DNA from 2 places in the Pseudarthrobacter sp. SORGH_AS 212 genome. Region 2 is predicted to be linked to the other one. Evidence: riboswitches for the same ligand, from Rfam matches in the RefSeq annotation. Region 2 holds a riboswitch; the other holds the start of a gene.
The links. Region 2 has a riboswitch for glycine ahead of cycA (D-serine/D-alanine/glycine transporter). Riboswitches for the same ligand answer to the same signal wherever they lie in the genome.

Region 1 (6,840 bases), 480 kb from region 2:
GAGGATGAGGTCGTTGGAGATGGTTTCAGCCGTCCCCACGCCCAGCGCCAGGATCAGCAACGCTGCCAGCAGCAGTGTGGGCCCGCCGTCGTGGTTCCCGAACGTCACCAGGCTGTACCCCGCGGAGCTGAACGCCAGGCCCGTGCCCACCACGAAGCCGGGCCTGACCTTCCGGACCAGTGGCACCACCACCAGGCCTGCCACCACAGTGGCAACAAGGGCCGGGATCATGGCGACGCCTGCGGCGGACGGCGTCATGCCCTCGAGCAGCTGCAGGTGCTGGGCCAGGAAGAGGATGAAGCCGTTGAAGGAAAACAGGGCCAGGACGTTTGCGGTGATGGCCATGCTGAACACCCGGTTGCGGAAAAGCGACATGTCCAGCAGGGGGTGCGGCAGCCGGAGCTGTCGCCGGACAAAAACGACTGCCATGGCCAGGCCGAAAGCCATGGCGCCAAGGCCGGTGCCGGACACTCCTTCCGTAGCCACTTCCTTGATGCCGTACACCAGCGGCACCATCACCAGCAGGGACAGTACGATGCTGGGAAAATCCACCTTCCCCGGTTCCGGATTCTTCGATTCCGGAATCAGCACCGGACCCAGGGCGATCAGTGGCAGCATGAGCGGCACTGCGACCAGGAAGACTGCGCCCCACCAGTAGTGCTCCACCAGCCAACCGCCGAAAATCGGCCCCAGGGCGGCCCCGCCGGAGAAGCCGGCGGCCCAGATGGCCACCGCCAGCCGGCGGCGGTTGGGCTCCGCAAAGATGTTGCGGATGAGCGAGAGGGTAGAGGGCATTAACATGGCCCCGAAGAAGCCCAGGGCGGCGCGTCCTGCGATCAGCCATTCCGCCGTTGGCGCGAACGCCGTGGCGGCCGAGAGTGCGGCAAAGCCGAGGCTGCCGGTGAGTAGCAGCCGCCGCCGGCCGATCCTGTCGCCCAGGCTGCCCATGCACACCAGCAGCCCCGCCAAGACGAGGGGGTAGGCATCCACGATCCAGAGCAGCTGCACCCCGGAAGGGTTCAGGGACTGGGCGATCGCGGGCAGGGCGAAGGTCAGGGCCGTGTTGTCCACGGCCACCAGCAGTACGGGAAACATCAGCAGCGCAAGGGCCAGCCAGTCGCGCCACGGGGCCCGTGGCGTGGCGGGTCCCTGGAGCCGGGGTGCATCACGGTGCGTCGAGATGGTCATGGAATTAACTATACCGTCCAGACGGTACAGTTTGGAATGGTGGCTGAGTTGAGCCCCTGGCATCCCGGGAAGGCATGATGGATGGCATGCCCCGAAAGCCAGTCGCCCGCGAAGCCGTCCTTGACGCCTTCGCCACCCTGTTGATTGAGGTGGGGGAGCGAGCCGCCACCCTGGACGCCGTGGCCCGAAAGGCCGGCGTCTCCAAGGGCGGGCTCCTCTACCACTTTCCGAACAAGGAAGCCCTGATCCAGGCGCTCCTGGACCAGTTGGACACGCTCGCGGGAGAAGACGCCGATGCCATGGCCGCCGCGCCGGAGGGCGCAGCGGCCTACTTCATCCGGTCCTCGGTGTGGGGAGACACCCCCTTGGACCGGGCCATCGTCGCCGCCACCAGGCTGGCGGAGGTGGCGCATGAAGAAACCCGCCGCCGATTCGCTGCGATCCAGCGGCGGTGGCTCGACGAAATCGCCGCCGACGTGGGGCCGGCCCTGGCCAAGGCCGTGCTGTACATGGGGGACGGCCTCTACTTCAACGCCATGCTCTCCGTTGGCCCCGTCCCCGAAGGCGGCGCGGCCGCGGACGTCGACGAATTGCTGGCAGCACTGGAGCGGCTCCGGCGCTAGCAGGACATTTGCCCCGGGGGCCGTGGCGTAGGAGAATTAAGCATTGTGGGAGTCGTCACCGGACGGCCCCGCGTACACATCCAATTGAATAGCCTTTGATCTGCGGCGGGAGAGTCCTGCCACAACGTTCGGCAGGCGCCGTAGGAGCAAATCCTCCCCAGGAATCTCGCAGGCCCCTGTACCGCCGCGGCGAGGCACCTCTGGAAAGCAGCAGGCCGTCCAGGCATCCCTTTACCGGATGCCGGACCGTTGTGCTCACCGACGGTGCAAGCGGGTCCTGTCCATGCAGGCGCCGCGGAAACTCTCAGGTCCAATACAGAGCGGGGAGGGACCCGAATCGCTGTGGCGTACCCTGCGCCGCCTGAGTATCTGGAGTTCCCCCGTGACGGTTAGTTCAGCCTCCACCACTTTCGTCGACCGCCATATCGGTGCCCGGCGCCAGGACCACGTCGACACCATGCTCAAGGCCGTGGGCTACGACACCGTCGACTCCCTGGTCGATACCGCCGTTCCCCAGGTCATCCGCCAGGAGACGGCCCTCCGCCTGCAGGACGCCCTCAGCGAGGTTGAGGTCCTGACCGAGCTGCGCCGGCTGGCTGGCAAGAACAAGACCGCCGTGCAGATGATCGGCCAGGGGTACTACGACACCATCACGCCGGCCGTGATCCGCCGCAACATCCTCGAAGCGCCCGCTTGGTACACCGCGTACACCCCGTACCAGCCCGAGATCTCGCAGGGCCGGCTGGAGGCGCTGCTGAACTTCCAGACCATGGTCCAGGACCTGGTGGGCCTGCCGATTGCCAACGCGTCCCTGCTGGACGAAGCGACGGCGGTGGCCGAGGCAGTCCTGCTGATGCGCCGCGCCAACAAGGCCAAACCTGCCGCTGACGGCAAAACGGTCCTGGACATCGACGTGCTGCCGCAGACCATCGCCATCGTCAAGGGCCGCGCCGAAGCGCTCGGCTTCGAGGTGGAGGTCGCCGACCTCTCCAAGGGCCTGCCCGAGGGCGACATCAACGGCATCGTGCTCCAGCAGCCCGGCGCCTCGGGCCGTGTCTTCAACCAGGCAGATGCCATATCCGCCGCCAATGAGCGCGGCGCGCTGGTCACCGTTGCTGCTGATCTGCTGGCGCTGACCCTGATCACTCCTCCGGGTGAGCAGGGTGCGGACATCGCCGTCGGCTCCACCCAGCGTTTCGGCGTTCCGCTGTTCTTCGGCGGCCCGCACGCGGCTTACATGGCCGTCCGCAAGGGGCTGGAACGCTCGCTGCCGGGCCGCCTGGTGGGCGTCTCGAAGGACGACGCCGGCGTTCCCGCCTACCGCCTGGCCCTGCAGACCCGCGAGCAGCACATCCGCCGTGAGAAGGCCACGTCCAACATCTGCACCGCGCAGGCGCTGCTGGCCATCGTGTCCTCCATGTACGCCGTTTACCACGGCCCGGACGGGCTGAAAGCGATCGCGGAAACGACGCACGCCCACGCCCGCACCCTGGCGGCGTCCCTCGCGGCCGCCGGCGTGGAAGTCCTGCACAAGAGCTTCTTCGACACCATCACCGTTCGGGTTACCGGCCGCGCCGCCGGCATTATTGCCGATGCTGAGGCACGCGGCATCAACCTGCGCTCCATCGATGCAGATACCGTAGGCATCTCCCTGGATGAAACCACGACGACGGCCGTCGTCGCCGACGTCGCGGACATCTTTGGCGCCAAGGTCGCCGGGGACGGGAGCTTCGCACTGGATGCCGGGGTGGAGCGGTCCTCCGGCTACCTGGAGCACCCGGTGTTCAACACCCACCGGTCAGAGACGCAGCTGTTGCGTTACATCCGCCGCCTGTCAGACCGGGACCTGGCCCTGGACCGGACCATGATCCCGCTGGGGTCGTGCACCATGAAGCTGAACGCCACCGCCGAGATGGAAGCGATTTCCTGGCCGGAGTTCGCCTCCATCCACCCGTTCGCTCCGGATTCCCAGACCGAGGGCTGGCGTGAACTGATCACCGGGCTCGAGGCTGACCTGACCGAGATCACCGGGTACGACCAGGTCTCCATCCAGCCCAACGCCGGTTCCCAGGGCGAACTCGCCGGCCTGCTCGCGATCCGCGGCTACCACCACTCCCGCGGCGATCAGCAGCGCAACGTCTGCCTGATCCCCGCCTCCGCGCACGGCACCAACGCCGCCTCCGCCGTCCTGGCGGGCATGAAGGTGGTTGTTGTCGCCACCGCCCCGGACGGCACCATCAACCACGACGACCTGACGGCGAAGATCGAGGCGAACCGGGACGTCCTGTCCTGCATCATGATCACCTACCCGTCCACCCACGGCGTCTACGACGGCGACGTGACCGAGATCTGCGACGCGGTCCACGCTGCAGGCGGACAGGTGTATGTGGACGGCGCGAACCTGAACGCCCTCGTGGGTCTGGCGCAGCCGGGCAAGTTCGGCGGCGACGTCTCGCACCTGAACCTGCACAAGACGTTCTGCATCCCGCACGGCGGCGGCGGGCCCGGCGTCGGCCCGGTCGCGGCGAAGGCGCACCTGGCCCCGTTTATGCCCGGCGATGCGAATAAAGCCGCGCATGAGGAGGGCCACGGCGTGGCGATTTCCGCGTCCCGGTTCGGCTCTGCCGGTGTGCTGCCGATCTCCTGGGCGTACGTGAAGCTGATGGGCGGTACGGGCCTGACCGAGGCCACCAAGTCCGCGCTGCTGGCCGCGAACTATGTTGCTGCCCGGTTGAACGAGTTCTACCCGGTGCTCTACACGGGTGAGGGCGGGCTCGTGGCGCACGAGTGCATCCTGGACCTGCGCGAACTCACCGCCCGCACCGGCGTCACGGCCGAGGACGTGGCCAAGCGCCTGATCGACTTCGGCTTCCACGCCCCCACCCTGGCCTTCCCGGTGGCCGGGACCCTGATGGTCGAGCCCACCGAGTCCGAGGACCTCGCCGAGATCGACCGCTTCATCGACGCCATGATCACCATCCGCAAGGAAATCGACCAGGTGGCCAACGGCGACTTCGCCGTCGCTGATTCCCCGCTGCGGCGTGCACCGCACACGGCGTCAGCCGTCGTCCGCTCCGACTGGGACCGCGCCTACCCGCGCGAGCAGGCCGCATTCCCGGCACACCACAAGCAGGACAAGTACTTCCCGCCCGTGGGCCGCATCGACGGCGCAGCCGGCGACCGTAACCTGGTCTGCTCCTGCCCGCCCCTCGAGGCGTTCGAGGAAAATACCTCCTTCGAAAACTAGGTTGCTCGGTGGTTGGGCTTGCCGAAACCTTGATGTCGACAAGCCCAATCACCACATTCGACAGGCCTAACAGCTGCTCCCTAAGGACTTCCCATGACTGAGAACTACACCGCCCTTTACGGCGAGCACCAGAAGCTGGGCGCCTCCTTCACCGATTTCGGTGGCTGGCAGATGCCCCTCAAGTACAGCTCCGAGCTCGCCGAACACCACGCCGTGCGCAACGCGGCCGGCCTGTTCGACCTCTCCCACATGGGTGAAGTCTGGGTCACCGGGCCGGACGCCGCAGCATTCCTGGACTTCGCCCTGGTAGGAAAGATCTCGGCCATGCCGGTGGGCAAGGCCAAGTACTCGCTGATCTGTGACACCGACGGCGGCATCATCGACGACCTGATTACGTACCGCCTCCCCGCAGCTGCGGACGGAACAGCCAAGTACCTGGTGGTCCCGAACGCAGGCAACGCCAAGGTGGTGGCCGCGGCCCTGCGGGAACGCGCCGCCGGCTTCGACGTCACCGTGCAGGACGCCTCGGCGGAAACGTCGCTGATCGCTGTCCAGGGGCCCAAGGCGCAGGACCTTCTGCTCCGGCTGGTCCCCGCGGCCCAGCACGCAGACGTCACCGGGCTGAAGTACTACGCCGCGGTGGAAGTTCCGTTCCTGGTCAACGGAGCCGGACTCGCCCTCCTGCTGGCACGCACTGGCTACACCGGCGAAGACGGCTTTGAGATCTTCGTGCCCAACGATGACGCCGTGGGGCTTTGGCAGGCACTCCTCGCGGTGGCCGACGACGGGGAGCTCACTCCGGCGGGCCTCGCATCCCGGGATTCGCTCCGACTGGAAGCCGGGATGCCCCTGTACGGTAACGAACTCTCCCTGCAGGGCGATCCTTACTCAGCTGGACTGGGTCCCGTCGTCGCGCTGTTCAAAGAGGGCGACTTCGTGGGCAAAGCTGCGCTGGCAGCAAAGAAGGAGGCCGGCGCGGGATCAACCACCGGCCGTCGCCTGGTGGGCTTGAAAGGCCTGGGCCGCCGTGCCGGCCGTGCCCACTATCCGGTCCTCAAGGACGGGGCAGTGGTTGGTGAGGTCACCTCCGGACAGCCCTCGCCCACCCTCGGCTACCCGGTGGCGCTGGCCTACGTCGACGTCCAACACGCCGCCCCCGGAACAGCCCTCGACGTCGACCTCCGCGGCAAGGCCGAACCGTTCGAAGTCGTCGAGCTGCCATTCTACAAGCGCACCAAGTAGGACGTCATGGCTGTTGGTGTTTTTGATCTGTTTTCTGTTGGTATTGGGCCTTCGTCTTCTCATACGGTGGGGCCGATGCGGGCTGCTGCGGTGTTTGCCGAGGAGTTGAGGGGCAGCGGGGTGTTGTCCAGGGTGGCAGGGCTGCGGGTGGATCTGTATGGGTCGTTGGCTGCGACGGGGCATGGGCACGGGACGATGACGGCCATCTTGCTGGGTCTGGAGGGGTTCCACCCCGAAAGGATCCTGCCGGCGGAGGTGGAGGAGCGGTTGGCTGCGATCGCCGAGACCGGGACGCTGCAGCTGGCGGGCGCCGGCGAAGGGGGGTCCGTGGCGTTGCCGTATGGGGTGAAGGACATGGTGTTGCGGCCGTTGACGGTGTTGCCGCGGCACACGAACGGGATGACGTTCACCGTCTCGGACGGCAACGGCGGGGAACTCCACCGGGCCACGTTTTTCTCCGTGGGTGGCGGGTTCATTGTCCGTGAGGGTGAGGAGGACGCCGCGCAGCAGGAACTCGATGAGTCCAAAAAGGAGCTGCCG
Region 2 (6,840 bases):
GAGGACGTCAAGGCCCAGGTCCTGGGCGATCCCGAGGTCCGGGAGCTGGCCTCGCGGACGTGGGGCACCGTCAAGAACGCCCTGCTCGGAGCCGTGGACGATCCGGACAGCGAACTGACGGTCAAGTTCAAGGCCGCGGTCCGCGACTTCGGTTCGCGGCTGGTCAACGATCCCGAACTCGCCGGCAAGGTCAATACCTGGATCGGCGACGCCGCCGGCTACCTGGTAAAGACGTACCGGTCAGATATTGCCGGGGTCATCACGGATACTGTGGGGCGCTGGGATGCGGAAGAGACCTCCCAGAAGATCGAACTCCAGGTGGGCAAGGACCTGCAGTTCATCCGGATCAACGGCACCGTGGTGGGATCGCTGGCCGGGCTGCTGATCTTCACGGTGGCGCACCTGATCTTCGGCTGAGCTCCGGCCACCGGTGTGCACCCGGGCTGGGTCAGGCGAAGGACTCCAGGCTGACGCCCGCGGCTTCCAGGCCTGCCCGGACACCGGCCGCCATTTCCACGGCGCCGGGGGTGTCTCCGTGGATGCACAAAGAGTCGGGCCGGACCTGGACCACGGTGCCGTCCGTGGCCACGACTTCGCCCTTTGTGGCCAGCCGGACGGCCCGCTCAACGATCGCGTCGACATCGTGCAGCACGGCGCCCTCCTCGGACCGCGGCACCAGCGTTCCATCAGCCCGGTAGGCGCGGTCCACGAAAGCTTCGACGAACACCGGGTGCCCGGCTTCCTGCGCCTGCTTGAGCAGCTCGGAACCGGGGAGGCCCAGGATCGGCAGCCCGGGGTCGTAGGCGTTGACGGCCGCCACCACGGCGGAGGCCTGCTCGGCGTCGTGCACCAAACGGTTGTAGAGCGCCCCGTGCGGCTTCACGTAGTCCACCGACGCACCTACGGCGTGGGCCACGCCGTCGAGCGCGCCCAGCTGGTACAGAACGTCGCCGAAGAGCTCATCAAAACTCGTGTCCAGGGACCGCCGGCCGAAGCCCGCCAGGTCCCGGTAGCCAACGTGCGCGCCGACGGTGACGTCCAGTTCGTAGGCCGCGCGGCAGCTGTCCAGCATGGTGACGGGATCTCCGGCATGGAAGCCGCAGGCCACGTTGGCGCTGGTGACCAGCTGGAACATCCGGGCGTCATCGCCCATGGTCCACGAGCCGAATGATTCGCCGAGGTCAGCGTTGAGATCCAAAAGTGTTGCCTTCCAGCTGGTTGTCCGTGGCCCCGGCTGCCGTGAGCTCGCCGGGCAGGCTGTCCGGCATGGGTCCAAACGCCTCCTTGGCGTTGGCCACCACCGCACGGCCCATCACGAGGTTACCGGCTCCGCCCACCACGGCGCCGATCCCGAACGGGAGGGCCCGGCCCAGGAGCGCGGTTCCCTGGCGTTTGAGGAGGTTCTTGAGGAAGGCCCTCTGGATGCGGTTGCGGATGGTGCTGAAGCCCGGCATCGGCATCGACTTGGAGAGCACGCTGCCCCACTGCTTGGTGGCTCCCGCGCCGTTGCCGGCCATTTGTCCGCTGAGGGTGCCCAGCAGAGCGGTTCCTTCCTCTCCCAGCATGATGGCCATGACCATGGTGCTGGCCTTCTCCGGGTTGGTCAGGCGGATGCCGCGGAGCTCCGCGAGGGAGGTTGCGTACAGGGCGGTTGCCTCAAGGAAGCCCACCGTGGCGGCTGCGGAGAGTCCCAGCGACGCGACGGTCCCCACACCGGGCACGACGGCGGTGGCCCCCACGATTGCGCCGCCGCCGGTGACGGCGCGGAGGTAGTCGCGCTCAAGGAAGCCGGCCAGCTGGGCTGCCGTGGCACGGGGGTGCTTCTTCTGCAGCCGGCGGATGTAGGCCAGCACCAGCGGGCGCTGGATCTCCACGGCTTTCAGGAGCATGTTGTGGACGCCGGGCTTGGGCTTGCCGTCCTTGTCAAAGACTGCATTGTGGGCAGTTTCCTGGGCGATCCGTACTGCTGGGTTGCTGCGCTTAGCCATGGTCACCTTCGTTTCACGTCGAGCTGCAGCGGGTGGCTGCCGTGCTTCTCCATCCTAGATGCAGAAACACTAAGCATGCTGAACTTTGACCCCGGCGCCCCTGCACCCTCCTGCTGCAGACAGCACTGCGGCGGGACCCGGTGTGGGTCCCGCCGCAGCGTTGCAGTCAGGAGCTTATTCGCTTATCCGCAACCTGATGGCCTGGATTTGCGAAGAAGCCTAGGAGCGGGAGCCCCTGGATGCTTCCTCCTGGGCGGACCTTTCGCGGTCCTGCCCGCCGGCCGCCGCTTGTTCGTCGGCGCGCAGCTCGGCCCGGAAGACCTCGAAGCGGGCAAGGTGGGCGGGCCGGCGGCGGAGGATGGCCCAGGCAACGCCAAGCACGAGGAACCAGATGGGGGTCACCAGCAGGGCTGCAAGGGTGTCCGGCTGGGTGGTCAGGGCCCAGAGGACGAACGCGAAGAACGCGTAGACCACCCACACAACGGGGATGCCGCCAGGCATCTTGAACTTCGATGCCTCGTGCAGGTGCGGGCGGCGCTTGCGGAAGGCAATGTAGCTGGCCAGGATGACCGACCAGACGAAGATGAAGCACACGGCGGAGACGGTGGTCACCATCTCGAAGGCCTTGCCAACGTCCTGGCCGGCGTACATGAGCACGACGCCGGAGAGCAGGAGTACGCAGGAAAGGAACAGCGCGTTGCTGGGCACCTTCCTTGAGGACAGGCGGCTGAAGATGCCCGGGGCGTCGCCCTCCTGCGCGAGGCCGAACACCATGCGCGAGGTGGAGTAGATGCCGGAGTTGGCCGAGGACATGGCAGAGGTGAGGACCACCAGGTTGACCACGGTGGCTGCAGCGCCCAGCCCGGCGAGCGAGAACATGCCGATGAAGGGGCTGTGGCCGGCCGCGAACTGGGTCCACGGGGTGACGGCCATGAGGATGATCAGGGCGCCCACGTAGAAGAGCAGTACGCGCACGGGAATGGCGTTGATGGCCTTGGGAAGCGTCCGCTCCGGGTTCTTGGCTTCGGCTGCGGTGGTGCCCACCAGTTCGATGCCGACGAAGGCGAACACGGCGATCTGGAAGCCGGCCACGAAGCCCATGAACTCATTGGGGAAGAATCCGCCGTGGCTCCAGAGGTTGGTGAAGCTGGCGGTTCCGGCGTCGCTCTGGAAGCCGGTGAAGATCATGAAGAGGCCCACAATGATCAGCGCCGCGATGGCAATGATCTTGATGAGGGCGAACCAGAACTCGGTTTCGCCGAAGGCTTTGACCGTGGCGAGGTTCAGCAGCAGCAGGATGGCCACGGTGGCAAGGCCCGGGATCCAGAGCGGCAGTCCGGGCCAGAGTTCCTTGGAGTAGCCTGCGATGGCGATGACGTCTGCGATGCCGGTGATCACCCAGCAGAACCAGTACGTCCAGCCGGTGAAGAACCCCGCCCACGGCCCCAGGAGGTCGGCTGCGAAGTCGCTGAAGGATTTGTAGTTCAGGTTGCTCAGGAGCAGTTCGCCCATGGCACGCATGACGAAGAAGAGCATGAACCCGATGATCATGTACACGAAGATCACGGACGGGCCGGCCGCGGAGATGGTCTTGCCGGAGCCCATGAAGAGGCCGGTGCCGATGGCACCGCCGATTGCTATGAGCTGGATGTGCCTGTTGGTGAGCTGCCGCTCCAGGTGGGGAGGCTCGCTGCGGGCGGCGCTGCCCGCAGGAGGGATGTTGCGGGGTGGCTCGCCGTTGGACGTGGGGGGATGAATCGCCATGGGGAACTCCATCGATAAAGCGGCATTTTGGGTGCCGCAGAAGTTGGGTTCCTCCCCACTCTGTAGTGAACCTGAGAGTTTCCGCAGCCCAAGCCGCTTGCACCGCCGGTGAGCCGGAACGGGTCCGGCTGCTTTCCAGAGTTGCCTGTCCGCGGCGGTACATGGGCCTGAGAGTTTCCTGGGGAGGGTTTGCTCCTACGGCGCCTGCTAAATGTACCCGGCAGGACTCTCCCGCCGCAGGTCGAAGGCATGTTCAATTAGGTATGCTCAGCGGCCGCACCCTTCCGGGGCAACGCTGGCCCGGGCTGCTCCGATGAGCTGAGCCAGCCGGACAGGGTGCTGATCACCGGACCCAGTGTGGTGCGGGTCACGATCGGATGTCAAACCCCTTTTTCCGCCGCCGCAACAAAGCGGCTGCCGCCCATCGCGTGACAGTCGGATTTGTTTTCCTTTCAACCAACCTGTACGGTGTGAGGCGAATCACCCACAGTTGAATAGCCTTTCGAGCTGTGACGGGAGAGTCCTCCCGGCACCACCGGGCAGGCGCCGTAGGAGCAAATCCTCCCCAGGAATCTCTCAGGCCCATGTACCGTCACGGCGAGGCAACTCTGGAAAGTAACCCGGCTCCGGCCAGGTTCACCGACGGTGCAAGCGAACCCGCCACGCAGGGTTCCGCGGAATCTCTCAGGTCCAATACAGAGCGGGGAGGAACCCATCCCACGCCGTGCCACCCTGGCCGGCCAGACCTGGAGTTCCTCATGACGATTCAATCCCTTCCAACCTCGTTCGTTGACCGCCATATCGGTGCACGCCGGCAGGCTGACGTCGACACCATGCTCAAGGCTGTGGGCTACGACAGCGTTGACGGCCTGGTGGACGTGGCTGTTCCGGCATCGATCCGCCAGGAAACGGCGCTGAAGCTGCAGGACGCCCTCAGCGAGGTTGAGGTCCTGACCGAGCTGCGCCGGCTGGCTGGCAAGAACAAGACCGCCGTGCAGATGATCGGCCAGGGCTACTACGACACCATCACGCCGGCCGTGATCCGCCGCAACATCCTCGAAGCGCCCGCTTGGTACACCGCGTACACCCCGTACCAGCCCGAGATCTCGCAGGGCCGGCTGGAGGCGCTGCTGAACTTCCAGACCATGGTCCAGGACCTCACCGCCCTTCCCGTGGCCAATGCATCACTCCTCGATGAAGCCACTGCCGTGGCCGAGGCTGTGCTGCTGATGCGCCGGGCGAACAAAAATAAGGACGCCAAGGACGGTAAGACCGTCCTTGATGCCGACTGCCTCCCGCAGACCATCGCCATCGTGCTGGGCCGCGCCGAAGCGCTCGGCTTCGAGGTGGAGGTTGCTGACCTCTCCAAGGGCCTGCCTGAAGGTGACATCAACGGCATCGTGCTCCAGCAGCCGGGCGTGTCCGGCCGGGTGTGGGACCAGAGCATGGTTATCGCCGAGGCAAAGGAGCGCGGTGCGCTGGTCACTGTTGCCGCTGACCTGCTCGCGCTGACGCTGATCACCCCTCCGGGCGAGCAGGGCGCAGACATCGCCGTCGGCTCCACCCAGCGCTTTGGTGTGCCGCTGTTCTTCGGCGGTCCGCACGCGGCTTACATGGCTGTGCAGAAGGGCATGGAACGCACCCTCCCCGGCAGGATCGTGGGTGTCTCCAAGGACAACGCGGGCGCTCCCGCCTACCGCCTGGCCCTGCAGACCCGCGAGCAGCACATCCGCCGTGAGAAGGCCACGTCCAACATCTGCACCGCCCAGGCGCTGCTGGCCATCGTGTCCTCCTTCTACGCCGTCTACCACGGCCCGGACGGACTGAAGGCCATCGCAGAAACCGCCCACCACAACGCCAGGATCCTGGCCACGGCCCTCACCGCCATGGGCCGCGAACTGGTCACCGACTCCTTCTTCGACACCCTCACCGTGCGCGTGCCGGGCAAGGCCGCCAAGGTCATCAACGCCGCCGAGGCGCGCGGCATCAACCTCCGCTTCGTCGACGCGGACACGGTGGGCGTTTCCATCGATGAGACCACGACGGCGGCAACGCTGTCCGCAGTGGCCGTCGCCTTTGGTGCCGGCCCGGTAGGCGACGCCCAGGGTTTCGAGCTGCCCGACTCCGTGCTGCGCACCTCCGGATACCTGGGGCACCCGGTGTTCAACACGCACCGGTCAGAAACGCAGCTGTTGCGTTACATCCGCCGCCTGTCCGACCGGGACCTGGCCCTGGACCGGACCATGATCCCGCTGGGTTCCTGCACCATGAAGCTGAATGCCACCGCCGAGATGGAAGCGATTTCCTGGCCGGAGTTCGCCTCCATCCACCCGTTCGCTCCGGATTCCCAGACCGAGGGCTGGCGTGAGCTGATCACCGGGCTCGAGGCTGACCTGACCGAGATCACCGGGTACGACCAGGTGTCCATCCAGCCCAACGCCGGTTCCCAGGGCGAACTCGCCGGCCTGCTGGCGATCCGGGGCTACCACCACTCCCGGGGTGATCAGCAGCGCAACGTGTGCCTGATCCCCGCCTCGGCGCACGGCACCAACGCCGCCTCCGCCGTCCTGGCCGGCATGAAGGTGGTTGTTGTCGCTACCGCCCCGGACGGCACGATCGACCACGCCGACCTGTCCGCCAAGATCGAGGCGAACCGGGACGCCCTGTCCTGCATCATGATCACCTACCCGTCCACCCACGGCGTCTACGACGGCGACGTCACCGAAGTCTGCGACGCGGTCCACGCTGCAGGCGGACAGGTGTACGTGGACGGCGCGAACCTCAACGCCCTCGTGGGCCTGGCGCAGCCGGGCAAGTTCGGCGGCGACGTGTCCCACCTGAACCTGCACAAGACGTTCTGCATCCCGCACGGCGGCGGCGGGCCCGGCGTCGGACCGGTCGCTGCGAAGGCGCACCTGGCCCCGTTTATGCCCGGCGATGCGAATAAAGCCGCGCATGAGGAGGGCCACGGCGTGGCGATTTCCGCGTCCCGGTTCGGCTCTGCCGGTGTGCTGCCGATCTCCTGGGCGTACGTGAAGCTGATGGGCGGTACGGGCCTGACCGAGGCCACCAAGTCCGCGCTGCTGGC

Region 1: it holds a riboswitch for glycine, as region 2 does, so the genes downstream of both, gcvP (aminomethyl-transferring glycine dehydrogenase) here and cycA (D-serine/D-alanine/glycine transporter) in region 2, are expected to answer to the same signal.

The regions. Positions count from the first base shown of each region.
Region 1 covers NZ_JAUTAA010000001.1:1,060,670-1,067,509, reverse strand. The annotation lists gene QE394_RS04740 (MFS transporter) at 1-1,188, opposite strand, end outside; gene QE394_RS04735 (TetR/AcrR family transcriptional regulator) at 1,275-1,811, shown strand; glycine riboswitch at 1,908-2,005, shown strand; gene gcvP (aminomethyl-transferring glycine dehydrogenase) at 2,194-5,058, shown strand; gene gcvT (glycine cleavage system aminomethyltransferase GcvT) at 5,152-6,300, shown strand; gene QE394_RS04720 (L-serine ammonia-lyase) at 6,307-6,840, shown strand, end outside.
Region 2 covers NZ_JAUTAA010000001.1:1,537,314-1,544,153, forward strand. The annotation lists gene QE394_RS07060 (DUF445 domain-containing protein) at 1-417, shown strand, start outside; gene QE394_RS07065 (5-oxoprolinase subunit PxpA) at 449-1,198, opposite strand; gene QE394_RS07070 (hypothetical protein) at 1,182-1,988, opposite strand; gene cycA (D-serine/D-alanine/glycine transporter) at 2,208-3,752, opposite strand; glycine riboswitch at 3,898-3,996, opposite strand; glycine riboswitch at 4,256-4,354, shown strand; gene gcvP (aminomethyl-transferring glycine dehydrogenase) at 4,511-6,840, shown strand, end outside.